DNA from 4 places in the Rahnella sp. BCC 1045 genome. Region 1 is predicted to be linked to each of the others. Evidence: predicted binding sites of a transcription regulator. Region 1 holds the regulator's gene; each other region holds the start of a gene.
The links. Region 1 encodes PhoB, which activates phosphate uptake and scavenging genes when phosphate is short. Its sites were predicted from a motif close to CTGTCATAAAACTGNCNNAT; they were not measured.

Region 1 (7,223 bases):
GACGGACACGTGAGTCGAGCTGAGGGAAAATTTGTGCGAGTGAGAACAGCTGCTGGCGTACCGGACGCAGTTGCGCCAGTTCAGATTGCCGCTTCTGCAACGCCGTCAGCGGCTGCTGTTTTTCCAGTTCAACCTGACGCTGTTGCTGAGTCTCAAGCGCGGCGGTCAGCGTGGTGTGTTTCGCCTGATGCTGCTGACTCTGTACCTCCAGTTTCTGCCGTTCTTCGGTGATTTTCGCCAGCGTCGCGTTATGCTCACTGGCCTGTTTCTGTACTTCACTGACGGCCTGCTGCGTGTCAGTCAGTGATTTGTGCCACCGGGCAATTTCGCTATCCAGCGGCAGAACTTTTTCGTCCATCAGCGTCTGTAGCTGGCGCTGCTCTCCGGCCTGTTTCTGGCGAGCGGTTTTCGCCTGTTCCAGCGCCAAAGCCAGCGGTGTCATCTGTGCGGCCTGTTGCTGCTGTTGCTGAACCAGTTGCGTGAGCGCCTGCTGTAACTCCTGTGTTTCTTTCTCACAGCGCAACCGGTCGCTGAGCAGCGGACGCAGCTTTTCAGCCGGTTCACTGCGCGCGAGTTGTTGCAACTGCGGCGCTGCGGCGAGGTTTTCCTGCTCTGCCGCCGTCAGCTGCTGCTGAGATTGCTGATATTTTTGCTGTACCTGCTGCCATTGTTGCAACCAGTTCAGATCCTTCTGGCGCTGAAGCGCCTGCTGGCTGAGGATAATTTCCTGCGCGTTCAGCGCGGCCAGTTCCGTTTCAAACGCCTGACGCTGCTCTTCGCTGAGCAACTCGATACCTGCCATACGCTGATACAAACCGTCGAGCTGATTTTTGGCTTCTTTATGTTGTTCAAACACGCGCTCAGAAAGCCGCCCGTAGATTTCGGTGCCGGTGAGTTCTTCCAGCAATTCCGCGCGGTCGTTGGCATCAGCATTCAGGAACGCGGCGAACTGGCCTTGTGAAAGCATCATTGATTTGGTGAAACGGCCAAAATCCAGCCCGGTCAGCTCGGCGATGGCATCAAGTTTATCGCGCACTTTGTCGGCCAGAATTTTTCCATCGGCCAGCAGTGCCAGTTCCACTTTCGGCGCCTGTAAATTGCCGTCCGGCGAGTTTTTGGCCCGGCGCTGGCTCCAGAACGCGCGGTAGCCAATGCCTTTGACCTCAAACTCGACTTCCGCCAGCGATTCGGCGGTGTGGCGGGTCATCAGTTCATTCTGACTCGGCGTGACGTTCAGACGCGGTGTCTGGTGATAAAGCGCCAGACAAATGGCGTCGAGCAGGGTGGTTTTCCCCGCGCCGGTCGGGCCGGTGATGGCAAATAAACCGTTACTGGCAAACGGCTCAGCGGTGAAGTCGATTTTCCATTCGCCTTCCAGCGAGTTCAGGTTTTTTAATCGCAGGCTGAGAATTTTCATTGTGCGCCGTCCTCCGCATTCTGACCGCTGGTGATCTGTTCAACGACCTGCGCAAACAGCGTGCGCATCCGCGCCTGACGCGGCTCATCAGGATCCGGTTCCAGCGCCAGACGTCGTTCAAACACGTCACTGACGCTCAGCTCGCTCAGCGTTTCCTTTTCCTGCTGCTCAATACTGTGGATGCGCTGTTCTTTGCTGCGGCGCAGCAGAACGACTTCCACCGGCAAATCTGCGGTCAGCGTCTGAATACGCCGCTGGATATCGCTGAGATAATCCTGCGTGGCGACTTCGATATCCAGCCAGACCGGCTTTTGCATATCGCCGCCTGCAAACTGCGCCAGCTGTTTTTCGATTTCAGCCAGCGAACCTTTGATGATCTGCATGGGCTGGAAAACCGGGATTTCCAGCGTGTCGATGGCGTTAAGCGTTGCGCCGTCGAAATTGAGTAAGTACACACTTTTGGCTTTGCTCAGTTCGTCAAAACTCAGGGCAATCGGCGAGCCGCTGTAACGGATATGTTCGGTTTTTGCGACGCACTGGGCGCGGTGAATATGCCCGAGCGCCACGTAATCTACCGGCGGAAATGCCTGGGCCGGGAAGGCGTCGAGCGTGCCTATATAGATGTCGCGCACGGAGTCAGACGTGCTGACGCCGACGGTGGTCAGATGGCCGGTAGCGATAATGGGCAACGGCATACCAAGTTTCTGACGCTTCGCCAGTGCGGCCTGATATAGCGCGTCATAATGCGCCGCAATGGCTTCCTGCAACGCGAGCTGTTTGTCGCTGCCGGATTGTCCGGCCTGACTGGCGAGCAAATCGCGCGGACGTAAAAACGGGATAGCACAAAGCACCGCGCCCGGTTTTCCGTCACGCTGGTTTAACACTAAAATCTGTTCAGAGAGGTCTTCACCGACGGTGGCAATCACCCGCGTATTCAGGCACGAAAGCAGTTCGCGGGATTCATTGAGGGTGGCGACGGAATCGTGATTCCCGGCCAGCACCACCAGCTGACAGCCGGTTTGTTGTAATTCCACCACGAAGCGGTTGTACAACTCGCGGGCGTAACTGGGCGGCGAACCGGTATCAAAGATGTCCCCGGCGACAATGACGGCGTCCACCTGATGCTGCTGCACCTGACCGGTCAGCCAGCGCAAAAATGCCTGATGTTCAGCGGCGCGGCTTTTGGTAAAAAAGTACTGGCCGAGGTGCCAGTCGGAGGTGTGGATCAGGCGCATGAGACTCCCGTGTGAACCCTGTATGACGACAATGGTGCAAAGTATAAACGTCGGCGGGGGAACCTGTCCCCGATAAATCAGACCAATTTCAGCAGGATGGCGGGAATTTATCTGTCATATTTGCCTTAAATGAACCATCATTTTCATTCATAAATCTGTCACAAAACTGACGCATAATGGCGCCCGCAATCAAATAAAAGATCGCTAACCTATTGGCAGGACCTACGATGGCTAGACGTATATTGGTGGTTGAAGACGAAGCTCCAATCCGTGAAATGGTGTGTTTTGTACTGGAACAGAATGGATATCAGGCAGTAGAAGCTGAAGATTTTGATTCAGCGATTGGCCAGTTAGTGGAACCTTACCCAGAACTGATCCTGCTCGACTGGATGCTACCCGGCGGTTCCGGTATTCAGTTTATTAAGCACCTTAAACGTGAAGCACTGACCCGCGAAATTCCGGTGATGATGCTGACCGCTCGCGGTGAAGAAGAAGATCGGGTGCGCGGCCTGGAAGTCGGTGCCGATGATTACATCACTAAACCGTTTTCACCAAAAGAACTGGTTGCCCGTATTAAAGCGGTGATGCGCCGGATTTCGCCAATGGCGGTCGAAGAAGTGATCGACATGCAGGGGCTCAGTCTGGATCCGTCGTCTCACCGGGTGATGGCCAACGAGCAGGCGCTCGATATGGGGCCGACCGAATTTAAGTTGTTACACTTCTTTATGACCCATTCCGAACGCGTTTACAGCAGAGAACAGTTGCTCAATAACGTGTGGGGCACTAACGTTTATGTGGAAGATCGCACGGTAGACGTGCATATTCGTCGTTTGCGTAAAGCGCTGGAAACCAGTGGACATGACAGAATGATCCAGACTGTTCGTGGTACCGGATATCGTTTCTCAACGCGTTATTGAGTCCCCCACAGCGGAGAACCTGTGTGTTAGAACGTTTGTCATGGAAACGTCTGGCCGGCGAATTTTTTCTCTTTTGTCTGCCAGCCCTGATCCTCGGAATTTTCGTCGGCCATTTCGGCTGGCTCCTCTTTGCGTCGCTGGTCGCGGCGCTGGGCTGGAATTATTACAATCAGCTTAAACTCTCTCACTGGCTGTGGCTTGACCGCAGCATCACCCCGCCGAACGGGCGCTGGAGCTGGGAACCGCTGTTTTACGGGCTGAACCAGATGCAGATGCGCAACCGGCGACGTCGTCGTGAATTAGGTCAGTTGATCAAACGTTTCCGCAGCGGTGCCGAATCGCTGCCGGATGCGGTGGTTCTGGCGACGGAAGAAGGCAATATCTTCTGGTGTAACGGACTGGCGCAGGATCTGCTTGGTTTCCGCTGGCCGGAAGATAACGGCCAGCATATTTTTAACCTGCTGCGTTATCCGGAATTCCGCACCTGGATCCAGACCCGTGACTTCAGCCGTGCCCTGAATCTGCAACTCAATAATGAACATTACGTCGAGTTTCGCGTGATGCCGTATTCCGAGGGGCAGCTTCTGATGGTGGCGCGTGACGTCACGCAAATGCGTCAGCTCGAAGGCGCGCGACGTAACTTCTTTGCCAACGTCAGCCATGAACTTCGCACGCCGCTCACTGTGTTGCAGGGGTATCTGGAAATGATGGAAGACGCCAAGCTGGAAGAGCCGTTCCGCACCAAAGCGCTGGATACGATGCAGGAGCAGACGAGGCGCATGGACGGGCTGGTGAAGCAGCTTCTGACCCTGTCGAAAATCGAAGCATCCGCCAATATCGATATGCACGAGAAGGTCGATATTCCGGTGATGCTCAGCATGCTTGAGCGGGAAGTGCAGACGTTAAGCGGCGGGAAACATGAAGTGGTGTTTCGCGTAAACGAAAAGCTGAAAGTCTTTGGCAATGAAGATCAGCTGCGCAGTGCGGTGTCGAATCTGGTGTATAACGCCGTGAATCACACCCCGCCGGGCACGCGGATTGAAGTCAGCTGGCAGCAAATTCAACATGGCGCGCAGTTTCAGATAAGTGACAACGGGCCGGGCATTGCGCCGCAGCACTTACCGCGTCTGACCGAACGTTTTTACCGTGTGGATAAGGCGCGCTCACGCCAGACCGGCGGCAGCGGACTGGGGCTCGCCATCGTAAAACATGCGCTCAGCCACCATAATTCGAAACTCGAAGTTCTCAGCGAAGTCGGCGTCGGCACGCGGTTTATGTTCACGCTGGCACCAAAATTGATTGTTCCTCAGGGTTCAGACTCCCCGGTCACCGTAAAACCTTAATTTCAGCAATTTACGTAAAGTCTGTTATCAGCCGATAGCAGGCTTTTTCATTTCTATTTATGGCGTGATTCTGCCTGATGATCATGAATTTATTTCACGTCCCATGAAAATTCCTCTGTTGTGAGTGAAGAGGCTGCATGACAGTATGGCCTTAAAGCCGTTTAGACATCCAGATGTCTATAAATAACGCAATGTAATTATTTACTTTGTAAATCATTCGCATTCCGCCAGGGGCGTGATGCCTTAAGGAGTTTTCATGCAACGTACTACCCCTCCGTTCCGCGCTGACGTCGTTGGCAGTTTCCTGCGCCCGGCCGCGATCAAAGAAGCCCGCAAACAGTTTCAGGCCGGTGAGATTAATGCAGTACAGCTGCGCGCGGTGGAAGACACTGAAATCCGCCGTGTGGTGGATTTGCAGCGTGAAGCCGGTCTGCAGGTTGTGACGGATGGCGAGTTCCGCCGTGCGTGGTGGCACTTTGACTTCTTCGAAGGCCTGGAAGGGGTGGAAGGTTATGATGCGGTTCAGGGGATCCAGTTCAACGGCGTACAGACGAAAGCGCGCAGTATCAAAGTGGTGAGCAAACTCGGTTTTGGTTCGCACCCGATGCTGGAAGATTTCCGTTTCCTGAAAAGTATCAGCGGAACGGCTGTGCCGAAAATGACTATTCCCAGCCCGAGCGTGATGCATTTTCGCGGTGGCCGAAATGCTATCAGCAAAGACGTTTATCCTGATCTGAAAGACTATTTTGACGATCTGGCACAGGTTTACCGGGACGCGATCAAAGCCTTTTACGATGCCGGCTGTCGTTATCTGCAACTCGACGATACCGTCTGGGCATACCTGTGTTCTGAAGATCAGAAGAAACAAATCCGCGAACGGGGTGACTCTCCGGAAGAGTTAGCACGTACTTACGCTGACGTGCTCAACAAAGCCATCGCCGGTAAACCTGACGATCTGGTGATTGGCCTGCATGTTTGCCGCGGTAACTTCCGTTCAACCTGGATTTCTGAAGGTGGCTATGAGCCGGTGGCAGAGATTCTGTTTGGCGGTGTGAATATCGACGCCTTCTTCCTGGAATATGACAATGAACGTTCAGGCGGTTTTGAGCCACTGCGTTTCATCAAAAAAGGTCATCAGCAGGCGGTTCTGGGGCTGATCACCACCAAATCCGGTGAACTTGAGCTGGCGAAAACCGTGGAAGCACGGATCGCAGAGGCGGCTGAATATCTGGACATTAACCAGATTTGCCTGAGCCCGCAGTGTGGCTTCGCGTCTACGGAAGAAGGCAATAGCCTGACCGAAGCGCAGCAGTGGGAAAAACTTAAACTGGTGGTGGATATCGCCGCCCGCGTCTGGTAAATCCGGAAAGCGGCTAAATTTTGCCCTCGTAAAAATGCTGGATATTGTGCGTGAAATGACCTTTGGATGGTGATTTCACGCATTTTTAATCTTATCGGAGCATATCTTGTGCTTTGTTCGTTCAAAAATCATACATATCATATTGCGTGTTTTGGAAGGTATTTAGTGATTGTTACTGCTTTGTCGTATTAATCTGGTTGAACACTCTGCTTTTTCGATCACGGCTTGCCTTTCTACGCTATAAACGTTTACCTTAAGCCCCGCTGTCGCTCGATACTCCCTGCATAACAACGTAATCATCTGCATATCATCAGGCGTTTTTAGCTCACTCCGATCCTCACATTGGTGTTCTCTGGCTATGACAACGCCATTCATCCTTCTGACGGAGTAGCACGACGACAGCATCGGACACTTTATTCATTTGAACAGGCAACACGACACCAATCATGAGTACTCGTTTAACAAATAAAGATATTCTGGCGCTGGGTTTCATGACCTTCGCCTTATTCGTCGGGGCAGGAAACATCATTTTCCCGCCGATGGTAGGCTTGCAGGCCGGTCATGAAGTCTGGTGGGCAGCTGCCGGGTTTATGATCACGGCGGTAGGGCTTCCTGTGATGACCGTGATTGCGCTTGCGCGCGTCGGTGGCGGTGTTGACGCCCTGAGTACGCCTATTGGTCGTGGTGCCGGTATTCTTCTGGCGACTGTCTGTTATCTGGCTGTGGGCCCGCTGTTTGCCACACCGCGTACGGCGACGGTTTCCTTTGAAGTCGGTATCGCACCGATGACCGGTGACGGCCCGCTGCCTCTGCTGATTTACAGCGTGATTTATTTCGCTCTGGTGATTGGTATCTCCCTGTATCCGGGCCGTCTGCTCGATACCGTCGGGCATTTCCTTGCACCGCTGAAAATGGTGGCGCTGGGCGCGCTGGGTGTCGCTGCACTGCTAT
Region 2 (7,223 bases), on a different contig from region 1:
GCTGAATGCATCTTTCACCACGCCGGAAACAAAAGCGGCGCACTGACGTGAAGACAGGCGTTCTTTGGTCTGGCCGGCGAATTGCGGATCCTGCATTTTCACCGAAAGCACATACGCGCAGCGCTCCCAGATATCTTCCGCCGACAATTTCACACCACGCGGCAGGATATTGCGGAATTCGCAGAATTCACGCATGGCATCCAGCAGCCCCTGACGCAGACCGTTAACGTGCGTACCGCCCTGCATGGTCGGGATCAGGTTGACGTAGCTTTCCGTCAGCAGTTCACCACCTTCCGGCAGCCACAGCAGCGCCCAGTCAACCGCTTCGGTGTCACCGGCGAACGTGCCGACGAATGCTTTTTCAGGCAGCGTAATCAGGCCGTTCACCGCTTCCATCAGGTAGTCGGTCAGACCGTCTTCATAACACCAGCGTTGTTCGGTGTTATTCACTTTGTCTTTGAAAATGATTTCAGCGCCAGGGCACAGGACGGCTTTTGCTTTCAGCAAATGGCTGAGGCGGCTGACCGAAAAACGCGGGCTGTCGAAGAAACTGCCGTCAGGCCAGAAATGTACGCTGGTACCCGTAGTGCGTTTACCGCAGGTGCCGGTGACATGTAAATCTTCAACTTTGTCGCCGTTTTCAAACGCCATTTCATACACTTCGCCGCCGCGTTTTACCGCCACCTCGACACGTTTGGATAAGGCATTCACCACCGAAATCCCCACGCCGTGCAGGCCGCCGGAGAACTGGTAGTTTTTATTGGAGAATTTACCGCCTGCGTGCAGACGGCAGAAAATCAGCTCAACGGCAGGCACGCCTTCTTCCGGGTGGATATCTACCGGCATGCCGCGGCCATCATCAATGACTTCGAGAGACTGATCTTCGTGGAGGATCACTTCGATACGCTTTGCGTGACCGGCTAATGCCTCATCGACGCTGTTATCTATGACTTCCTGGCCGAGATGGTTTGGCCGGGTGGTATCGGTATACATGCCCGGACGGCGGCGCACCGGTTCAAGTCCGCTGAGGACCTCTATGGAATCCGCGTTATAAGTTGACTGGCTCATCGTTGATTATTCGTGGCTCATAGGTTTGTGGGCTAACGATACAGTATTTGGGCGGGCGGAAGCACTGGCAGAAAGCAGACGCGAAACATCCGGGGAAAACGTCACCCTGACGATGTTAGTCTGCCGTCAGCTCAAGAAAATCTACAATCGGCGAAAAATAGCGTTCAAAGCCGACAAATGCATGATTTCCTTCAGGTTCGACCGTCTGACGACAAGCAGTGTAATACGCCACAGCCTGACGGTAATCGAGGATTTCATCGCCCGTTTGTTGCAGTAACCAGAGTAAATCCGGCGACTCCAGCGGTTCAATCTGCATGACTTTCAGATCGTAAACGTGGCGTGACTCTAACACATATTGCTGGCCGGTGTAGGGGTTCTCGTTTTGCCCGAGGAAGTCGATCAGCAGTTCATACGGTTTCACGGCGGGGTTAACCACCACCGCGGGCACGGCGAAACATTGCGACAACCAGGTGGCGTAATACCCGCCCAGCGAGGAACCGACAATGCCCAGCTTTTTACCGGCATGACGGATCACTAAGTTTTCTAACTGCTCAGCCGCATCGACCGGATACGGCGGTAATTGCGGAATCACCATATCGATTTCAGGATGGTTCTTCGCCAGCCAGTTTTTGAGCGACGTGGCTTTGGCCGAGTTCGGTGAGCTGTTGAAACCGTGCAGGTAAAGTAAGGTATTCATTCGTACCCGTCCGACTCGGTGTCAGGATGAAACTCGCTGGTTTCCAGACGGAAAACCTGGGTTTCGACACGGCCATCAGGATACAAATCGAGATAACGCCATCCCGGTGCGACGGTATCAATCGTGAAATTAGTGCAATGCGGTTTGAACTGAACGCAGGTAGACGGCGTGGCGTACAGACGACGTCCGTACCAGTCGAGATCCAGCTCCTGATGAATGTGGCCGCACAAAAGCGTGTTCACTTTCGGGTAATTGACCAGAACATTCGCCAGCATGTGCGCGTTACGCAGGCTGTGCTGATCGAGCCAGGTACAGCCAGAAGGCAGCGGATGGTGATGAAGCATCAGCAGGGTAAAGCGATCGGGATACGCATTCAGGCAACGTTCCATCCATTCCAGCTGATACTCGCTCAACTCTCCGTGCGGCACGCCGAAAACCTGCGTATCGAGCAGGATTATCTGCCAGTCGTCACCGAGGAGGACATGTTTGGAGGGGCTGATCCCGGCTTCCTGCAAGGCATTCACCATTGCAGGCTGGAAATCATGGTTACCGGGCAACCAGACACAGGGTGCCGCCAGTTCGCTGATACCACGGGCAAACTGATGGTAGGCTTCCACCGACTGATCCTGAGCCAGATCACCGGTTGCCGCGATGATATCGACTTCGCGCTGCTGTGCTTTTATAGCGTCCAGCACCGCGCGATAGCTGTTAAACGTATTCACGCCCAGCAATGTCTCATCTTCACCGGCAAAAAGATGGGTATCTGTAATCTGTAGAATTCTGACTTTGGCCCCATTCACCAAAGGCAGTTTAAACAGGCTTTCCAAATCGTTTCCTTTGTTGTTGAAGTCTGTCTAACACACCGGAATTGCCATCGCTCCGTGCGCAAGGCAATAACGCAGCCAGTCCGCCAGGAACTGGTTAATTTGATGCTTTTCATCACGCTGATGCAACTTTTTATTAGGGTAATCATAGCGTGCTTTGAAGCGAAAGATCTGCTGACTCGCACACACTTCGGCCACCATGGCGTCGTGATACAGGCGAACCGTCAGTGAAGGCAGGCTCCAGTAACTGACGGCCGGTGCGGTCTGTTTGATTTCCACCAGCGACGTATAGCGCGTCGATTCGAGGATCGTCAGGCAATATGTGGCGCTACTCACCTGATATGTCACTGTTTCACCGGGCTCATCGGTGCGCGGCATCAAACGGCGCAATTGTGCGAAATTGGTTTCGCACAATCTCATCATTTCAGGGAAATCAGGGGTATAGCGCTTAATCATTCGATGGCCCACTCTTTTCTCAGGGATTCATGGTGTAGCTGCAGCCATTGCAGAGCAATCACTGACGCCGCATTATCTATCGCTCCCTCTTCCACCCAGCGGTAAGCCTGTTCGCGGCTGACCACATGCACCCGGATGTCTTCATTCTCTGCTTCCAGACCGTGAATTCCTTCTGCCGTTGTCGCATCAACTTCGCCGACCATAATAGAAAGACGCTCGCTGGTTCCGCCCGGGCTGGCCAGGTAATTCACAGCCGGTTTACAGCGTTTTACCACAATGTTCGCTTCTTCGAGTGCTTCACGGCGGGCGACGTCTTCGACTGTCTCGCCCTCTTCAATGATACCGGCGACCATCTCCAGAAGCCATGGGGTATCACTGGAATCAATACATGGGATGCGGATCTGTTCAATCAGCACGACTTCATCGCGCTGCGGATCATAAGGCAGCAGCACCGCTGCATGGCCCCTTTCGAAAACTTCACGCACAACTTCGCCGCTCATTTCCCCATTAAACAGCCGGTGACGAAACCGATATGCAATAATAGAAAAAAAACCTTTATATCGCGTCTCACGTGCAATAATTTCTACATCATCTTTACCGAAACTAACCGGTGAACTTTTGAATGCACACATGGATTGTTTTCCTCTTCCCTCATAAAGGCAATTTATCGTCCTTTGAGGTCAGTTTGATGAAAATGCGTTAATAATAATCAAGGTTGTTTGTGATAGATTTAGGCACATCCAGCGGGGAAGGCACGTTAAGCCAACCTCCCCGCTAGCCTGACTCTGCTAGAATCCGCGTCTATTGGTTTATTTGACTGCGCCACCATACATAACAACATTGCTGCACAACAAGGAATGCAAATGAAGAAACTGCTCCCCCTTCTCATCGGACTCAGCCTGGGCGGCTTCAGTACGATAAGCCAGGCCGAAAACCTGATGCAGGTCTATCAGCAAGCCAGGACGAGTAACCCGGACCTGCGCAAATCCGCTGCTGACCGGGATGCTGCATTCGAAAAAATCAACGAAAGCCGCAGTCCTTTATTACCGCAACTCGGTTTGGGTGCGGATTATGGTTATACCAATGGCTACCGCGATGCGAATGGCGTTAATAGTGATGTTGGCAGCGCCAGCCTGCAATTAACGCAGACCCTTTTTGATATGTCAAAATGGCGCGCACTGACCTTGCAGGAAAAAACTGCCGGTATTCAGGATGTGTCTTACCAGACTGACCAGCAATCTTTAATCCTGAATTCTGCGACGGCTTATTTCAACGTATTGAGTGCGATCGATTCACTCTCTTATACCGAAGCGCAGAAACAGGCTATTTATCGTCAGCTGGATCAAACCACGCAGCGTTTTAATGTTGGCCTGGTGGCTATCACTGACGTGCAAAACGCCCGTTCACAATACGACACCGTATTGGCTAACGAAGTGACTGCCCGCAATAACCTGGATAACGCACTGGAATCTCTGCGTCAGGTGACCGGCATGTACTATCCGCAACTCTCTTCCCTGAACGTGGATAACTTCAACACCACGCGTCCGCAGCCGGTAGCCACCCTGTTGAAAGAAGCAGAAAGCCGCAACCTGAGCTTGCTGTCTGCACGTCTGTCACAGGATCTGGCTCGTGAGCAAATCCGTTATGCGGAAACCGGCCACATGCCTACGGTTGATCTGACCGCGTCTACCGGTATCAGCAATACCAAATACCACGGCGACAAAACTGGCGGTTCTTCCAGCTACCAGGATGCCGATGCAGGCCAGAACAAAATTGGTCTGAGCTTCTCTCTGCCACTGTACAGCGGCGGTTCTGTAACCTCTCAGGTCAAACAAGCTCAGTACAATTTTGTTGGCGCCAGCGAACAACTGGAAAGCGCGCACCGCAGCGTTGTTCAGACCGTACGTTCTTCCTTCAACAACATCTCTGCCTCTATCAGCAGCATCAACGCCTATAAACAAGCCGTTGTTTCTGCTCAGAGTTCTTTAGATGCGATGGAAGCCGGCTATCAGGTGGGTACACGTACTATCGTTGATGTGCTGGATGCGACCACCACGCTGTATAACGCCAAACAACAGCTTTCCAGCGCCCGTTACACGTATCTGATCAACCAGCTGAACATCAAGTCAGCACTGGGTACGCTAAACGAAAGCGATCTGCTGGCACTGAACGGTGCTCTGGGTAAACCTGTGCCAACGGCACCGGATCAGGTTGCACCTGAAACCCCGCAGCAGGACGCCACGGCGGACGGTTATGGCAACAGCACGGCGGCTGCACCGCGTACTGAAAAAGCCAGCGCAACCACCCAAACCCGCACGACGAAGAAAAGCGGCAACCCTTTCCAGAACTAAATCTGGCAGGTTTCTTTTTTCATCGTAAAGACCAGGGCAGCCTGAAAAGGCTGCTTTTTTTTGCCTCCGTCACGCCCCTCTGTAAAGTCTCGTAACAATTGCCTTCGCTGCTTTAACAATCACCCACTTTCCCCTATTCTTAGGCCCTACTGGGAAAGGGCAAAAAAGCCCTACACATGGGATAAGAACGATGAAACGGACACAACACGTTAACCTGGCTACCTTCCGTAAATCATGGCGTAGCTCTCGGATCACACCTGTCGCACTGGCGGTAAGCGCCGTCTTTATGTTGTCTGCCTGTGAGAAAACCGACGAAACGGTTTCCTTGTATCAGAATGCTGACGACTGTACGAAAGCCAATCCGTCCGGCAGCACGCAGTGCGTCGATGCCTACAACGCAGCCAAAACAGAAGCGGCAAAAACGGCACCTAAATACGCCAGCCGTGAAGACTGTATTGCTGAGTTCGGCGAAGGCCAGTGTACTCAGGCTCCCGCGCAGGCTGGTGTCGCTTCAGCCGAAGGCCAGAGCAGTGGCAGCATGTGGATGCCTTTGATGGCAGGTTATATGATGGGCCGGATGATGAGCGGCGGCGCTTACGCGCAGCAGCCTCTTTTCAGCTCTAAAAACCCGGCCAGCCCGGCAAACGGCAAATTCGTCGATGCCACCGGCAAAAACTATGGCCCGGCAACCGCAGGTGGCCGCACCATGAATGTGCCGAAAACCGCCATGGCACCGAAACCGGCAGTCACAAACACTATTACACGCGGTGGCTTCGGCGACAGCGTAGCCAAACAAACCTCAATGCAACGCAGCTCCTCTGCGGCACCTCGCAGCCCTGGCCGCAGCATGGGTGGCTAAGAGATAAAATGAAACGTTTAGCGATTAATGAGCGCCCGGACTGGCGCGAAAAAGCCACGGAGTTTGGCTTCAATTTTCACACCATGTATGGCGAACCCTACTGGTGTGAAGATGCTTATTATCAGTTCACGCTGGCGCAGATTGAAGAGATTGAAGACGCCACTGCCGACATCCATCAGATGTGCTTAAAAGTGGTTGAGCGTGTGGTGAATGACGACAAACTGATGGCGAAATTCCAGATCCCAAAACACGTCTGGGAATTTGTCCGCAGTTCATGGCGCACGCAACAACCTTCGCTGTATTCGCGCCTGGATCTGGCCTATGACGGTGTGAATCCACCCAAGCTGCTGGAAAATAACGCCGATACACCGACCTCTCTCTATGAAGCGGCTTTCTTCCAGTGGCTGTGGCTCGAAGATCAAATCGCTGCGGGTAACTTGCCGCCAGATGCCGATCAGTACAACAGTTTGCAGGAAAAGCTGATCGAGCGTTTCAGCGAACTGAAGAACGAGCACGGTTTTTCGTTACTGCACATCGCCTGCTGTCAGGACACCGAAGAAGATCGCGGCACCGTTCAGTATTTACAGGACTGCGCGCTGGAGGCTGAACTGGCCAGCGAATTCCTGTTTATCGAAGAAATCGGTCTGGGCGAGCGCGGGCAGTTTACCGATACGCAGGATCAGGTGATTTCCAACCTGTTCAAGCTGTATCCGTGGGAATTTATGTTCCGCGAAGTGTTCGCCACCAAGCTGGAAGACGCCGGTGTTCGCTGGCTTGAACCTGCCTGGAAGGCCATTTTGTCGAACAAAGCCCTGCTGCCGTTGCTGTGGGAAATGTTCCCGGATCACCCGAATCTGTTACCGGCGTATTTTGCTGAAGATGCTCACCCGGAACTGGATCACTACGTCGTGAAGCCACTGTTTTCACGCGAAGGCGCTAACATCAAAGTCATCGAGAAAGGCCATGAA
Region 3 (7,223 bases), on a different contig from region 1:
TCGGCGTGTCGGCGGTAATGCTCACCGGCGACAATCCGCGTGCAGCGAAAAACATTGCCGACCGGCTGGGCATTGATTTCCGTGCAGGCCTGCTGCCGGCGGATAAAGTCTCGGCGGTCACCGCGCTGAATGCAGTTAAACCGGTGGCGATGGTCGGCGACGGCATTAACGATGCGCCGGCAATGAAAGCCGCTACGATAGGGATTGCGATGGGAAGTGGCACCGACGTTGCGCTGGAAACCGCCGACGCGGCGCTGACGCACAACCGCCTGAGCGGGCTGGCGCAGATGATCAGTTTGTCACGCGCAACGCGGGCAAATATTCGTCAGAACATTACGATTGCGCTGGGGCTGAAGGCGATATTTCTGGTGACCACCATTATAGGGCTGACCGGTTTATGGCTGGCGGTGCTGGCCGATTCCGGCGCCACGGCGCTAGTCACCGCCAATGCCCTGCGGCTGTTGCGCAAGAAATCACACTGACCGTCAGGGCTGAGCAATCAGCCCTGTTTTTCCACCAGACCTTTGCACAGCAAATAGCGGTACGGCAGGTTTTCAGTATCAGACGCTAAAAGCCGGTGTTCCATAAAACGGCAGAAACCGGGAATATCGCGGGTCGTTGCCGGATCATCGGCGATGATCAGCAGCGTTTCGCCGTCTTTCATGGTGCGCACCGTTTTGCGAACCATCATTACAGGTTCCGGGCAACGCAGTCCCAGCGCATCAAGCTGATGGTCGGGATTGATAAAGGGGTTGTTCATTTCGTGTCTCAACATCTTCATACGTGAATGCGCGACAGTTTAACCCGCTGGTTTTCTGGTGCAACAAACAAGGCGCATTGCGCTAAAATTAACCATTGAAGCTGTTGCGCAAACGATGCGCAAACAGGTAATATGCGCGCCGCACGTGATGACTCACTGCAGAAGTAAAAATACGTTTGGGTTCCCTCACCCCAATTTCTTTATAAAAAAAGGTCACATCTATGTACTCTTTTACTGCTCAGCAGCGGTTTTCCGCGCTGATATGGCTTTCTCTATTCCACATTGCCATCATTACGTCCAGCAACTATCTGGTTCAGCTGCCTGTTTCCATTTTTGGTTTCCATACCACCTGGGGCGCGTTCACTTTTCCGTTTATTTTCCTGGCTACCGATCTCACGGTGCGAATCTTTGGCGCACCGCTGGCACGACGGATTATCCTTTCCGTCATGATCCCGGCACTGGCAATCTCTTACGTGATTTCCGCGCTGTTCTTTGAAGCACAGTGGCAGGGCGTTGAAGCGCTCAGTAGCCTGAACATCATGGTAGCCCGCATCGCGACCGCCAGCTTTATGGCTTACGTGCTGGGACAAATCCTCGACGTTCACGTGTTTAACCGCCTGCGCCAGAACCGCCGCTGGTGGATTGCGCCGGTCGCCTCGATGTTCCTCGGCAATATCAGTGATACGTTGTCCTTCTTCTTCATCGCGTTTTACAAAAGTACCGATGCCTTTATGGCGGCGCACTGGGTAGAAATCGCGCTGGTGGATTACAGCTTCAAAGTGCTGATCTGCCTGGTGTTCTTCCTGCCGATGTACGGCATGCTGCTGAATATGCTCCTTAAGCGTTTATCCGCACAGGGACATAACCCGCATTCGGCTATCCGCGCACACTGAACAGGGCTCTGGTAAAACACAAATCGCGCCATAATCTGACTTGCATTTGTGGCCTGAATAGGTTGCCATAACGACTGTTAAGTCAACATGTAAGCCTGATAGACAGGCCACTTAAGGAAGCCCGATGCGTAATATCGCGAAAATGATGGGAATGGCAGTACTGATCGCCGGTCTGGCTGCGTGTGACGGTAAAACCACCGATGCACCTGCCGCAGATAAAGGTGCGCCAGCGGCCGCAGCGACGGCAGCGACCACGCCGGTCAGCCTGCTGGAAGGTAAAGTCACTTTCTCCCTGCCGCAGGGAATGAGCGACCAGAGCGGTAAGCTGGGCACTCAGGCAAACAATATGCACGTCTACGCAGACAGCACCGGCCAGAAAGCGGTGATTGTGATCCTGGGTGATAACACCACCGAGTCACTGGACGTTCTGGCGGGTCGTTTACAGGATCAGCAAAAAGCGCGTGATACCAATCTGCAAGTCGTCACCAATAAATCCATTCAGGTGAACGGCCAGACGTTGCAGCAGTACGACAGCGTCATCACCTCTGCCGGTCAGAAAGCGTATTCCTCTATCGTGCTGGGCAAAGTCGACAGCCATTTGCTGACCATGCAAATCACGCTACCAGCAGATAATCAGCAACAGGCACAGACCGATGCCGAAGCGATTATTAATACGTTGAAAATTCAGTAAATTCAGATGTTGTGAAAATATCAGGCGGAGCTCAGGCTCCGCCTTTTTTGTCTTATGCTGTTACTCGTTCTCACAAAATCCGCCTCCGCTGTAATATAAATGTAACAATTCCGTCATAAATCACAGTTCGTTTGTGCGCGAATAGCTAAAATGATGTTCGTTTTGGAACACACTGGCTCCGCCATTTCGTTCGTGACTCACGATGAGTCCGACCTGATTTATGCCATCGGAGGCATTTATGCTCAGTATCTTTAAACCCGCGCCCCACAAAGCTCCTGTTGATGAGGCTCACGTCGATCCGCTTTACCGCCGTCTCCGCTGGCAAATCTTCATGGGGATTTTCTTCGGTTATGCGGCCTACTATCTGGTGCGCAAAAACTTCGCCCTGGCTATGCCTTATCTGATTGATCAGGGCTTTTCCCGGGGTGATTTAGGCTTTGCGCTGTCCGGGATTTCTATTGCCTACGGCATCTCAAAATTTATTATGGGGTCTGTCTCTGACCGCTCGAATCCGCGCGTTTTCCTGCCTGCTGGTCTGATTCTGGCCGCGGCGGTGATGTTGTTTATGGGCTTCGTGCCATGGGCAACGTCGAGCATCGCCATTATGTTTGTACTGCTGTTCCTGTGCGGATGGTTTCAGGGGATGGGCTGGCCGCCGTGCGGTCGCACCATGGTCCACTGGTGGTCGCAGAAAGAACGCGGCGGCGTGGTGTCTGTATGGAACTGTGCGCATAACGTCGGCGGTGGTATTCCCCCGCTGCTGTTCCTGCTGGGTATGGCGTGGTTTAACGACTGGCACGCGGCGCTTTATATGCCTGCTTTCGGCGCTATTCTGCTGGCGGTATTCGCCTTCATGACCATGCGCGATACGCCACAATCTTGTGGTCTGCCGCCGATTGAAGAATACAAAAACGATTATCCGCCGGACTATGTAAAAGAGTCTTCCGAGCAGGAACTGACGGCGAAACAGATTTTCATGCAGTACATTTTGCCGAACAAATTGCTGTGGTACATCGCCCTGGCTAACGTGTTTGTCTATCTGCTGCGCTACGGTATTCTGGACTGGTCGCCGACTTACCTGAAAGAAGTGAAGCATTTTGCGCTGGATAAATCCTCGTGGGCGTATTTCCTCTATGAATATGCCGGTATACCGGGCACGCTGCTGTGCGGCTGGATGTCGGACAAAGTGTTTAAAGGCAACCGCGGCGCTACCGGCGTGTTCTTTATGGTGCTGGTGACGATCGCCACCGTGATTTACTGGCTCAATCCGGTCGGTAATCCGGGTATCGATATGGCTTGTATGATCACCATCGGCTTCCTGATTTATGGCCCGGTCATGCTGATTGGTTTACATGCGCTGGAACTGGCACCGAAGAAAGCGGCGGGGACGGCGGCAGGCTTTACCGGTCTGTTTGGTTATCTCGGCGGTTCAGTCGCCGCAAGTGCGATTGTCGGTTATACCGTGGACTACTTTGGCTGGGACGGCGGTTTTATCGTGATGATAGCCGGTTGCGTGCTGGCCGTTGTGCTGCTGTTGCTGACCATGCTGAGTGAAAATAAACACAAAGCACAGCTGGCCGGACGCGTCTGATTTAAGAGGGTAATAAGATTAGCAAAGCAGGGCAAACGCCCTGCTTTCGTTTTTATGACGCTGGATTTACAGCAGATCAGCTTTCTTGTGCAAGATACATCTTACGCAGGTAATGCGGTACGGCGTCGTCGGCGTTGGAGCCGATAATTTCCGCATCCGGCAGGGCAGCTTTCAGACGTGGCAATGAGCCACTCATCAGGCACCCTTTACCGGCCATCGACAGCATTTCGAGGTCATTCAGACCGTCACCAAAGGCGATGCAATCTTTCAGCGAATAGCCCATCAGCTTAGAAACATATTCCAGCGCGTGGCCTTTCGATACGCCACCCGCCATCACTTCCAGACATACCGGCAATGAGAAGCTGACGTTGACACGGTCGCCCCAGCGCGCGTTGATGGCTTCTTCCAGCGGCAACAGTTTTTCATGATCTTCACAGGTGAAATACACTTTGCAGATGCCGTCGGTTTCCAGCAAACCCGGTTCATACAATTTGTATTTGAAGACGGATTCACGGAAGAAATCATCCTGATCGGCGCGGTCCCGGTTCATGTACCAGTCATCGTTGCGATAAACGTTGGTCAGAATATCCGGGTTGTTATGCATGATGCCGAACAGGTCTCTGGCAATGTCTTCATCCAGATTGTGCGAGAAAATCAGATCGCCGTCAGTGTTATGCACACGCGCACCGTTGGAGGTGATCATGTACGCACTGATTTCCAGATTATCGCGCATCTGCGCCACGTCGATATGGTGACGCCCGGTGGCGAACACGAAATGCACGTCGCGCTGAGTCAGCAGTTTCAGCGTCTCTTTGGCGAACGGGCTCAGGGTATGATCAGGTGATAGCAGCGTGCCATCTAAATCGGAAGCAACAACATGGTACATAGCGTTAGGTTCTAACCTCTGATGGAGTTGTGCGCGGCGAACCGCGGATTAAAGCTGTCGCGCAAAAAAGCGCATGATAGCGTCCAGCGCCTGTGCCCTCAGGTCGTCCCGTTCAAACAGGATCTCATGGCGCGCGCCTTCAATGACCAGCGGTTTTTCCCCTTCACAAGGATGTCCCGCAACGGCCATGGCCTGACAAAAAGCAAGATGGGACCGGTTATCCACTACGCGGTCTTCGCTCGCCTGCAATAACAGAACCGGCGTGGTGATTTTTTCGGCTTCTTTCAGGATATGCATCCCCGCCTCAATGCCTTCACGCACCCAGTGATAGGTCGGTCCGCCGACCTGCAACTCCGGATAATCAGCATAAAAGCGCAGATTGCGGCGATAACGTGCGCGGCTGTGCGTCAGCTGGTTGACCACAAACGGCAGCGGCCGCCAGTGTCCGGTACCCAGCGCATAGCCATCACGTCGAACCGGACGATTCTCCGCCCAGTTGAGAATACGGCGCGACACCCAGCCGGGCATCGGCAGATAAATACCGGTCATCGGCGCGAGTAACGCCGCGGCATCGAAATTCTGCGGATTTTTCGCCAGATACAGCGCCAGAATCGCACCGCCCATGGAGTGTGCCAGCGCGAACTTTTTCGCGTACTGACGCGTCGCGATCTCCAGCTGATAAAAGCGGTCAAAATCTTCGACATAATCATCAAAGTGTTTCACGTGACCGCAATGCGGATCGTCAAGCATCCGCCCGGAACGCCCCTGACCGCGGTGATCGACAATCATGACATCGTAGCCGCAATGGAATAAATCGTAGGCTACTTCAGGATATTTTACGTAGCTTTCGATACGCCCCGGTGACACCACGATGACTTTATCGTGCTCAGGCGAACAAAAGCGGACGTAGCGGATCGGCACATCATCAACGCCGCTAAACTCACCCTCTTCGCGCGTTCGCCAGAAATCCAGCAAAGGCCCGGTCGCAAAGGCTGCAAACTCCTTCTCGCGTGTTAACCACTTCGCATAATTCACAGGCATTCAATGATCCAACGTCGTCAGACAGGCAGGAGGAAAGTGTTATTTGTGAGCTATAGCGCAATTATAGACAATGGCGTATTGTGCCATAAAACAACCTAAAACGTACTCAGGGAGTCCCGCAATGACACTGGACTGGTGGTTAACCTACCTGCTCACCACTTCTATTTTAAGTTTATCACCCGGTTCCGGTGCGATTAATACCATGAGCACGGGCATCAGCCACGGCTATCGTGGTGCCGTAGCCTCGATTGCCGGATTACAACTCGGTCTGGCCATTCACATCGTGCTGGTCGGTATCGGACTCGGGGCGCTGATTTCATCCTCGCTGATGGCCTTTGAAATTCTCAAATGGCTGGGCGCGGCGTACCTGATCTGGCTGGGTATTTGCCAGTGGCGTTCTGCCGGTGCGATTGACCTGAACGCACTCGCCAGCAGTATGCCGCGCCGCCGTTTGTTCAAACGCGCCATTCTGGTGAATCTGACCAATCCAAAAAGCATTGTGTTCCTGGCCGCATTATTCCCGCAGTTTATCATTCCGCACCAGCCGCAGGCTGCACAATACGTGGTATTGGGCGTCACCACCGTGGTCGTCGATATCATTGTGATGATCGGTTACGCGACGCTGGCGACCCGAATCGCTAACTGGGTAAAAGCGCCAAAACAAATGCAGTTGCTGAACCGCATCTTTGGCTCGCTGTTTATGCTGGTGGGCGTGTTGCTGGCGAGTGCGCGAAAAGTGTAAATCGCTGAAATGCAAAAAGGGTCCGGCAAATCACCGGACCCTTTTTTATGCAGAACGTTTTAATCAGCGATTTACGATCAGCGCAATACCGAAGCCAGCGAAAACCACACCTGCCACGCCATCGATCCATTTCGCTAAACGCTGATACCCGCGACGCATTTTCGGCAGCGCAAACACCATCGCCACTAAAGAGAACCACGCCAGCGTTTCCACCACGATCAGCAGGAAGATACCCAGACGCTCACCGCCGCTGACGCTGTCGCCAACAAACATGGAGAACACGCTGCCGAAATAAATCACGGCTTTAGGGTTCGAAAGATTGGTCAGCAACCCGCGCATAAACGTACGGCCACGCGCGGGCAGAACCACCGGCGTTTCATCGCCATTCTGCTTTTTAGCCCGTGCGGATTTCAGCAACTGCCAGCCCATCCAGCACAGATACAGGCCACCACCGACGGTGATGATCTGATGCAGCCAGGCCATTTTTTGCAGAATTAAGTGTAAACCCATCAGCGCAACCGCCGCCCAGACCAGCACGCCCAGCGTAATGCCAATCACGCCCATCATGGCTTCTTTACGTGACCGGCTGGCGGCAGTTTGTGAAACAAAGAAGAAGTCC
Region 4 (7,223 bases), 110 kb from region 1:
ACACGCGTTTTCGGCTATGTCACCACCATGGGCGAGTTGCTGAACGCCTGCATCATGTTCTTCGCACCGCTTATCGTGAACCGCATTGGCGGGAAAAATGCGTTGCTGCTGGCCGGAACGATTATGTCGATCCGCATCATCGGCTCGTCGTTTGCCTCATCGCCGCTGGAAGTCGTGGTGCTCAAAACGCTGCACATGTTTGAGGTGCCGTTCCTGATTGTCGGCTGCTTCAAATACATCACTTCAGTGTTTGAAGTGCGCTTCTCCGCGACGATTTATCTGGTGACGTTCTGCTTCTTCAAACAGGTGGCGATCATGTTTATGTCCGTCTTCGCCGGGAATATGTATGACCGTATCGGTTTCCACGGCACGTACCTGATCCTGGGATTAGTGGCGCTGACGTTCACCGTGATTTCGGCCTTCACGCTGAGCGGAAGAGGGCCGTTACAGGCTTTCAAAACGCCTGAAACGCTTAAGAACAGCCGCGTAAATTCCTAATCTGATAGCCTTTCTCAACGGGCGGTTGGCACTTCATCGCATTGTTAGTTAACCTTAAAGCACACTTGCTGCCCGCATCGTCGGGCAGCTTTGGTTTCTTGCAGCCCGACAGGGTGTAATTTTGGGGTACTTTAAATGGATGATTTGAACGTTGTAGGCAGCATTAATAATGCTGGCAACTGGTTGGTGAGAAACCAGGCCTTGCTTCTGCATTATGCTGTGAACATTGTGGCGGCTATTTTCATTCTGATCGTCGGTCTGATAATCGCCCGCGTCGTTTCCGGCGGTGTCAGCCGTGTTCTGAAAGTTCGTGGTATTGATATCACGGTTTCTGATTTCCTTTCCGCTATGGTGCGTTACGCGATTATCGCCTTCACGCTGATTGCGGTTCTCGGACGCATCGGGGTACAAACCACGTCGGTGATTGCGGTTATCGGTGCCGCCGGTCTGGCCGTCGGTCTGGCGTTACAGGGCTCGCTGTCTAACTTCGCAGCTGGCGTGCTGTTGGTTATTTTCCGTCCGTTCCGTGCAGGTGAATATGTGGATCTCGGCGGCGTAGCCGGTACGGTGACGCACGTACAGATTTTCTCAACCACTCTGCGTACGCCGGACAACAAAATCATCGTCGTACCAAACGGTAAAATTATTGCCGGTAACATCATCAACAATTCACGCGAACCGACAAGCCGTATCGATATGACCATCGGCGTGGGTTATGACTCTGACATTGATCTGGTCAAATCGATCCTCACCGAGATCATCACTGCCGATCAGCGTGTGTTACAGGATAAAGGCGTCACCGTACGTCTGAACGAAATGGCCGCTTCTACCCTGAATTTCATCGTGTACGCATGGACCAGCAACGGTGATGCGCAGAACGTGAAATGGGATCTGCTGGAATCGTTCAAACGTGCGCTGGATAAAAACAATATCAATATTGCGTATCCGCAAATGGACGTTCATTTGTATCCGGCGGCCCCTGTCGTTGTGGATAAAAACGTACAGCCTGCGGAATAAAGTCGCGGCTTCTCAAAGGGCGCCTGCGGGCGCCTTTTTTGTGTCTGAAAAATGGGCTCCTCACAAATAAGTCAGGCTAATGACCGATTAGAAATATCCATTTCCTCTAATGACACCAAAGCCCTTACACTGCGCGCAATCTCTGTTATTAACTCTTTAAGGATATTCACGTGCTGGCTATTTTCCTGCAAGGACTGGCGATGAGCGCCGCAATGATTTTACCCCTCGGGCCGCAGAATGCGTTTGTGATGAATCAGGGCATTCGCCGCCAGTATCATCTGATGATTGCGTCTTTATGCGCGCTGAGCGATATCGTGCTGATTTGCGGCGGGATATTTGGCGGCAGCGCGCTGCTGAGCAAATCGCCGCTGTTATTAGCGCTGGTAAGTTGGGGCGGCGTGGCATTTCTGCTGTGGTATGGCTGGGGCGCGTTTCGCACGGCATTCAGCAAAAATCCTGAACTGGCGCAGGCGGAAGTGGCGAAGCAAAGCCGCTGGAAGATTGTCGTCAGCATGCTGGCGGTGACCTGGCTCAATCCTCACGTTTATCTCGATACGTTCGTCGTATTGGGTAGTCTGGGCGGAAGCCTGAGCCACGACGAACGTTCGTGGTTTGCGCTCGGCGCGGTCAGTGCTTCTGTGCTGTGGTTCTTCGGGCTGGCCATTCTCGCGGCATTACTCGCGCCCTGGTTAAACACCGGGAAAGTGCAGCGCGTCATCAACTTTATTGTTGGCGTAATTATGTGGGGGATTGCCGTACAACTTGCGCGTCAGACCGGCGTATTTTGAGTTTTTACCCGAAAACAGGTTTTTGTCACTAATCTTAGTTTCAGTTGTAACGGTTTATGCTACGGTTTTGCGGATTGATTGAATTAACTATTGCCAGATCTTTGATGATTAATGGAGGCACTGTGAAACTGAAAGCATTGGCTGTAGCAGCGATGTTGGGATTAGGGACTTTACCTTTAGCGTTGCACGCGGCAGAAGTTCCTGCCGGCCCGCACGTGGTGACATCAGGTACGGCAAGCGTTGACGCCACACCGGATATCGCGACGCTGGCCATTGAAGTGAGCGTATCGGCAAAAGATTCCGCGAGCGCCAAGAAACAAGCCGACGATCGTGTGGCGGAATATTTTGGTTTCCTGCAGAAAAACGGAATTGAAAAGAAAGACATCAATGCCGCGAATCTCAGCACACAGCCGGAATATAATTACCTGAAAGACGGCAGCTCAGAGCTGAAAGGCTACCGTGCGGTGCGTCAGGTTCAGGTGACATTGCGTCAGCTGGATAAACTGAACGATTTGCTGGATGGCGCATTAAAATCCGGCCTGAATGAAATCCGTTCTATCGAACTGGGTGTGGCAAATCCTGATCGTTTCCGTGACGAAGCGCGTCAGAAAGCCATTGATAACGCCACACAGCAGGCAAAGTCTTTGGCAGAGGGCTTCCACACCAAACTGGGGCCGGTTTACAGCATTCGTTATCACGTCGCCAACTACCAGCCAATGCCGGTTGCGCGCATGTTTAAAGCCGCCGCCGCACCCACGCAAAATGATGCCGCTGAAACCTACGAACAGCAAAGCATTCACTTTGATGATCAGGTCGATGTGGTGTTCGAACTGCAGCCGCAGGCACCCGCACCAGCTCAGTAAATATGACGCCGTAATAATGAAAAACCCGCTCCGGCGGGTTTTTTGTTTTCTGCGGCGCTAAATCAGTCCTGACGCAACACCTGATGTCCGTGTGCCAGCAGGGCATCGGTGACTTTACGCATCATGCGGCTTTCCGGCGCAAAGCGGTGCCAGTACAGCATCCGGCGCTGGAACAGGCCGGGCGTCAGGTCGATAAGCTCGCCGCTTTCCAGCTCTTTCTCGATTTGCAGATGCGGGATCATACAACAGGTCGTGCCCTGACGTGCCAGCTGCACAAAGGCTTCCGACGAGTTAACGATATGACACGGCACGCTGCCCGGTGACAAATCGAAGTTCTGTTGAAGGAACGCCTGGTGCATATCGTCGAGATGATCAAACGCAACCGCCGGCGCTTTCAGCAGCGCGGAACGGGTGACGCCGTTCGGGAAATACCGATCGGCAAACGGCTTGGAAGCGACAAAGAGGTAATCCAGCGCGCCAAGTTGATCGACCAGACAGCTCGGAAGCGGCTGCGGCTGAATACTCACCGCGCCGACCACTTCACCGCGGCGCAGACGTTCCTGCGTCCGGGTTTCATCTTCAACCTGCAAATTCAGGCGGATAGGTGAATCGACCAGCACGGATTTCAGCGCCGGTAACAGCCAGGTTGCCAGACTGTCGGCGTTGACCGCCAGCGAAAGCAGCAGCGGCGTATCGTTACTGTCGCTGTTACTGTCACTGCCGAGCCACTCCTCTTCCAGCAATTCCACCTGATGTAACAGGGCCAGTAATTTCTGCCCCTGTTCCGTCGGACGAGGCGGCACGGTACGCACCAGCAGAGGCTGGCCGAACAGATTTTCCAGTTGTTTAATGCGCTGAGAGACCGCCGATTGGGTGATGCAAAGCTTTTGTGCGGCGCGCTCAAAACCGCGCTCACGGATCACCGCGTCCAGTGCCTGTAGCGTTCTATAGTCCGGGCGTTTCATCGGAGTTCTGTCCCTTGGATTTAATTTTATCCGAACACTATGCCACAGATTGTCAGGTTTTGTGGTGAGGAAAATCGGGGCGCTTACAACCCAATTGCACTTAATAAGTGTGATCTGGTCACGCTCTTGTCTGCCCAATCTGCCGGCACATGCTTTATAATCACCGACACTTTTCCGTATTCACGCCACTTACGTTATCAGACAGAGAAGCCATTATGACGCAGGAAGAATTGAAAAAAGCAGTCGGCTGGGCCGCACTGGATTACGTGACTCCGGGCACCATCGTCGGTGTCGGAACCGGATCCACCGCCGCCCATTTCATCGATGCACTGGGTTCGATCAAAGGTCAGATCGAGGGCGCCGTTTCCAGCTCTGACGCTTCAACGGCAAAACTGAAAAGCTTAGGCATTCACGTTTTCGACAGCAACGAAGTGGACTCGCTGGACGTTTACGTTGACGGCGCGGATGAAATCAACGGCTTCATGCAGATGATCAAAGGCGGCGGCGCTGCGCTGACCCGCGAAAAAATCATTGCCGCGATCGCCAAAAAATTCGTCTGTATTGTGGACGCGTCTAAGCAAGTCGATGTGCTGGGTAAATTCCCGCTGCCGGTAGAAGTCATCCCGATGGCGCGTTCTTACGTTGCGCGTGAACTGGTGAAACTCGGTGGTCTGCCGGAATACCGCCAGAACGTTCTGACTGACAACGGCAATATCATTCTCGACGTCCATAATCTGAGCATTCTGGATGCCGTCGCGATGGAAAATAAGATCAACGGAATTGCGGGCGTGGTGACGGTAGGGCTGTTCGCCAACCGTGGCGCCGACGTTGCGCTGGTAGGCACTTCTGAAGGCGTAAAAACTGTCACGCTGAAGTAACCTATCAATAAGCAGAAGATCTGGCTGCTTTTGCTGAAAGCAGCCAGTCATCTCCCTGTCATAACACAATGTTATGAAGATGATAATTTTCTGAATGAATCATCTTTTCTTCAAAAGCCTTAATTTGGTGACTTATGTCACATTTCTCACTATCGCCTCCTGAACGTCTTGCTTTGTAAAATCTAACCAGCAGGAAATGCTGAAAACCAACAGGCGCGGTGAGCCTTCTGCTGTCTGGCAGGCAATCGTTTGTATTGATGATGGCGTATTTTTTGTTATGTTGACTGTGAGCAGTCACCTAGCAGTTCGAATTCAGCCAGAAAAAATATAGGGTCGGGAAATGGCAAAAGTATCACTTGAGAAAGACAAGATTAAATTTTTGTTAGTGGAAGGCGTCCACCAAAGTGCGGTTGATACACTCCGTGCCGCGGGTTACACCAATATTGAATTTCACAAAGGTGCTTTAGATACGGAATCGCTGAAAGAATCGATCCGTGATGCGCACTTTGTTGGACTCCGATCGCGTACTCAGCTGACCGAAGAAGTGTTCCAGGCAGCAGAAAAACTGGTGGCTGTAGGGTGTTTCTGTATCGGTACTAATCAGGTTGACCTGAAAGCGGCAACCCGTCGTGGTATTCCGGTCTTTAACGCACCGTTCTCTAATACCCGTTCCGTCGCCGAAATGGTGCTGGGCGAAATGCTGCTGATGATGCGTGGTATTCCTGAGGCCAACGCCAAGGCGCACCGCGGGATCTGGAACAAACTGGCCGTCGGTTCTTTTGAAGCGCGCGGTAAACGTCTGGGTATTGTCGGCTACGGCCACATCGGTACACAGTTAGGTATTCTGGCGGAAAGCCTGGGGATGCGCGTCTTCTATTACGACATCGAAAGCAAATTGCCGCTGGGTAATGCGCAGCCGATTGCGACTCTGGAAGAACTGCTCAGCACCAGCGACGTCGTGACCCTGCACGTTCCAGAAACGCCAGGCACCAAAAACATGATTTCCGAAGTGCAGCTGGCACAGATCAAACAGGGCGCATTGCTGATCAACGCCTCACGCGGCACGGTGATCGACATTCCTGCCCTGTGCAATGCGCTGCGCAGCAAACATCTGTCCGGTGCAGCTATCGACGTCTTCCCGGAAGAACCGGCGACCAACAGCGATCCGTTCAATTCTCCGCTGTGTGAATTCGACAACGTGCTGCTGACGCCACACATCGGCGGTTCTACCATGGAAGCGCAGGAAGGCATAGGCCTGGAAGTGGCGGGCAAACTGGCGAAATACTCTGACAACGGTTCGACTTTGTCCGCGGTTAACTTCCCGGAAGCCTCTTTGCCAGCGCATACCGAGAAAGCCAGCCGTTTGCTGCATATCCACGAAAACCGTCCGGGTGTGCTGACCAGCATCAACCAGATTTTCGCGGAGCAGGGCATCAACATTGCAGCACAGTATCTGCAAACCAGCCCGGAAGTCGGTTATGTGGTTATCGATGCTGAAACGGATGTCACAACGTTGAACACCGCGCTGCAACTGATGAAAGCGATTCCGGGCACGATCCGTGCGCGCTTGCTTTATTGAGAGATCTGCGCAGTAACAGACTATAAACCGCCGAAAGGCGGTTTTTTTATGCTATTTCCCGCAGACGGGAAGATCTTACCGGATGAGTCGTTTGCCAGATTGCTCAAGGCGTTGAGCCGATGACGGGCGCCATCTCAGGGCACTTCACGAAAATGTCATAAGTAAAAGAACAGGCTGACCAGACCACAGAGGATCAGTGAAGACAGGGTGATTTCGAACTGGAAGCGGCGCAGCATCATCCACAGTACCTCAGGATAAAAACTGGAGAAAAAAACACCCGGCGAACCGGGTGTAAATTTAGCATTTCTGGTAATTGCGAGTTAATACCTCACAAAGACTTCTTGGTAACTTCTTATGCTGCTGGGGTTGCTTTTGTAGCCGGAGCAGCTTTCTTAGCATGTTTCACGTGTTTTTTAGCAGCCTGCGCTTTCTGCGCTACCGGAGCAGCTTTCTTAGCATGTTTCACGTGTTTTTTAGCAGCCTGCGCTTTCTGCGCTACCGGAGTTGCTTTCTTAGCATGTTTCACGTGTTTCTTAGCAGCCTGCGCTTTCTGCGCTACCGGAGCAGCTTTCTTAGCGTGTTTCACGTGTTTTTTAGCAGCCTGCGCTTTCTGAGCGACTTTCTTGTGAGTCTTG

Region 2: the regulator PhoB is predicted to act here: its motif matches at 3,721-3,740, upstream of nudF (ADP-ribose diphosphatase).
Region 3: the regulator PhoB is predicted to act here: its motif matches at 2,433-2,452, upstream of glpT (glycerol-3-phosphate transporter).
Region 4: the regulator PhoB is predicted to act here: its motif matches at 5,065-5,084, upstream of serA (phosphoglycerate dehydrogenase).

The regions. Positions count from the first base shown of each region.
Region 1 covers NZ_JAFMOZ010000143.1:33,367-40,589, reverse strand. Annotated here, with positions in the region: gene sbcC (exonuclease subunit SbcC) at 1-1,417, opposite strand, end outside; gene sbcD (exonuclease subunit SbcD) at 1,414-2,652, opposite strand; gene phoB (phosphate response regulator transcription factor PhoB) at 2,880-3,569, shown strand; gene phoR (phosphate regulon sensor histidine kinase PhoR) at 3,593-4,912, shown strand; gene J1782_RS23345 (cobalamin-independent methionine synthase II family protein) at 5,169-6,272, shown strand; gene brnQ (branched-chain amino acid transport system II carrier protein) at 6,719-7,223, shown strand, end outside.
Region 2 covers NZ_JAFMOZ010000142.1:71,957-79,179, reverse strand. Annotated here, with positions in the region: gene parE (DNA topoisomerase IV subunit B) at 1-1,068, opposite strand, end outside; gene yqiA (esterase YqiA) at 1,184-1,765, opposite strand; gene cpdA (3',5'-cyclic-AMP phosphodiesterase) at 1,762-2,592, opposite strand; gene J1782_RS22655 (DUF1249 family protein) at 2,620-3,045, opposite strand; gene nudF (ADP-ribose diphosphatase) at 3,042-3,677, opposite strand; gene tolC (outer membrane channel protein TolC) at 3,909-5,396, shown strand; gene J1782_RS22640 (DUF1190 family protein) at 5,587-6,255, shown strand; gene J1782_RS22635 (glutathionylspermidine synthase family protein) at 6,264-7,223, shown strand, end outside.
Region 3 covers NZ_JAFMOZ010000132.1:61,756-68,978, reverse strand. Annotated here, with positions in the region: gene J1782_RS16030 (zinc/cadmium/mercury/lead-transporting ATPase) at 1-482, shown strand, start outside; gene tusA (sulfurtransferase TusA) at 500-760, opposite strand; gene J1782_RS16020 (7-cyano-7-deazaguanine/7-aminomethyl-7-deazaguanine transporter) at 982-1,653, shown strand; gene J1782_RS16015 (DcrB family lipoprotein) at 1,778-2,344, shown strand; gene glpT (glycerol-3-phosphate transporter) at 2,583-3,935, shown strand; gene yigL (sugar/pyridoxal phosphate phosphatase YigL) at 4,012-4,821, opposite strand; gene pldB (lysophospholipase L2) at 4,870-5,862, opposite strand; gene rhtB (homoserine/homoserine lactone efflux protein) at 5,984-6,604, shown strand; gene rhtC (threonine export protein RhtC) at 6,668-7,223, opposite strand, start outside.
Region 4 covers NZ_JAFMOZ010000143.1:144,560-151,782, reverse strand. Annotated here, with positions in the region: gene J1782_RS23910 (MFS transporter) at 1-498, shown strand, start outside; gene mscS (small-conductance mechanosensitive channel MscS) at 634-1,515, shown strand; gene argO (arginine exporter ArgO) at 1,686-2,303, shown strand; gene J1782_RS23895 (oxidative stress defense protein) at 2,426-3,166, shown strand; gene J1782_RS23890 (LysR family transcriptional regulator ArgP) at 3,229-4,131, opposite strand; gene rpiA (ribose-5-phosphate isomerase RpiA) at 4,347-5,009, shown strand; gene serA (phosphoglycerate dehydrogenase) at 5,350-6,588, shown strand; gene asr (acid resistance repetitive basic protein Asr) at 6,941-7,223, opposite strand, start outside.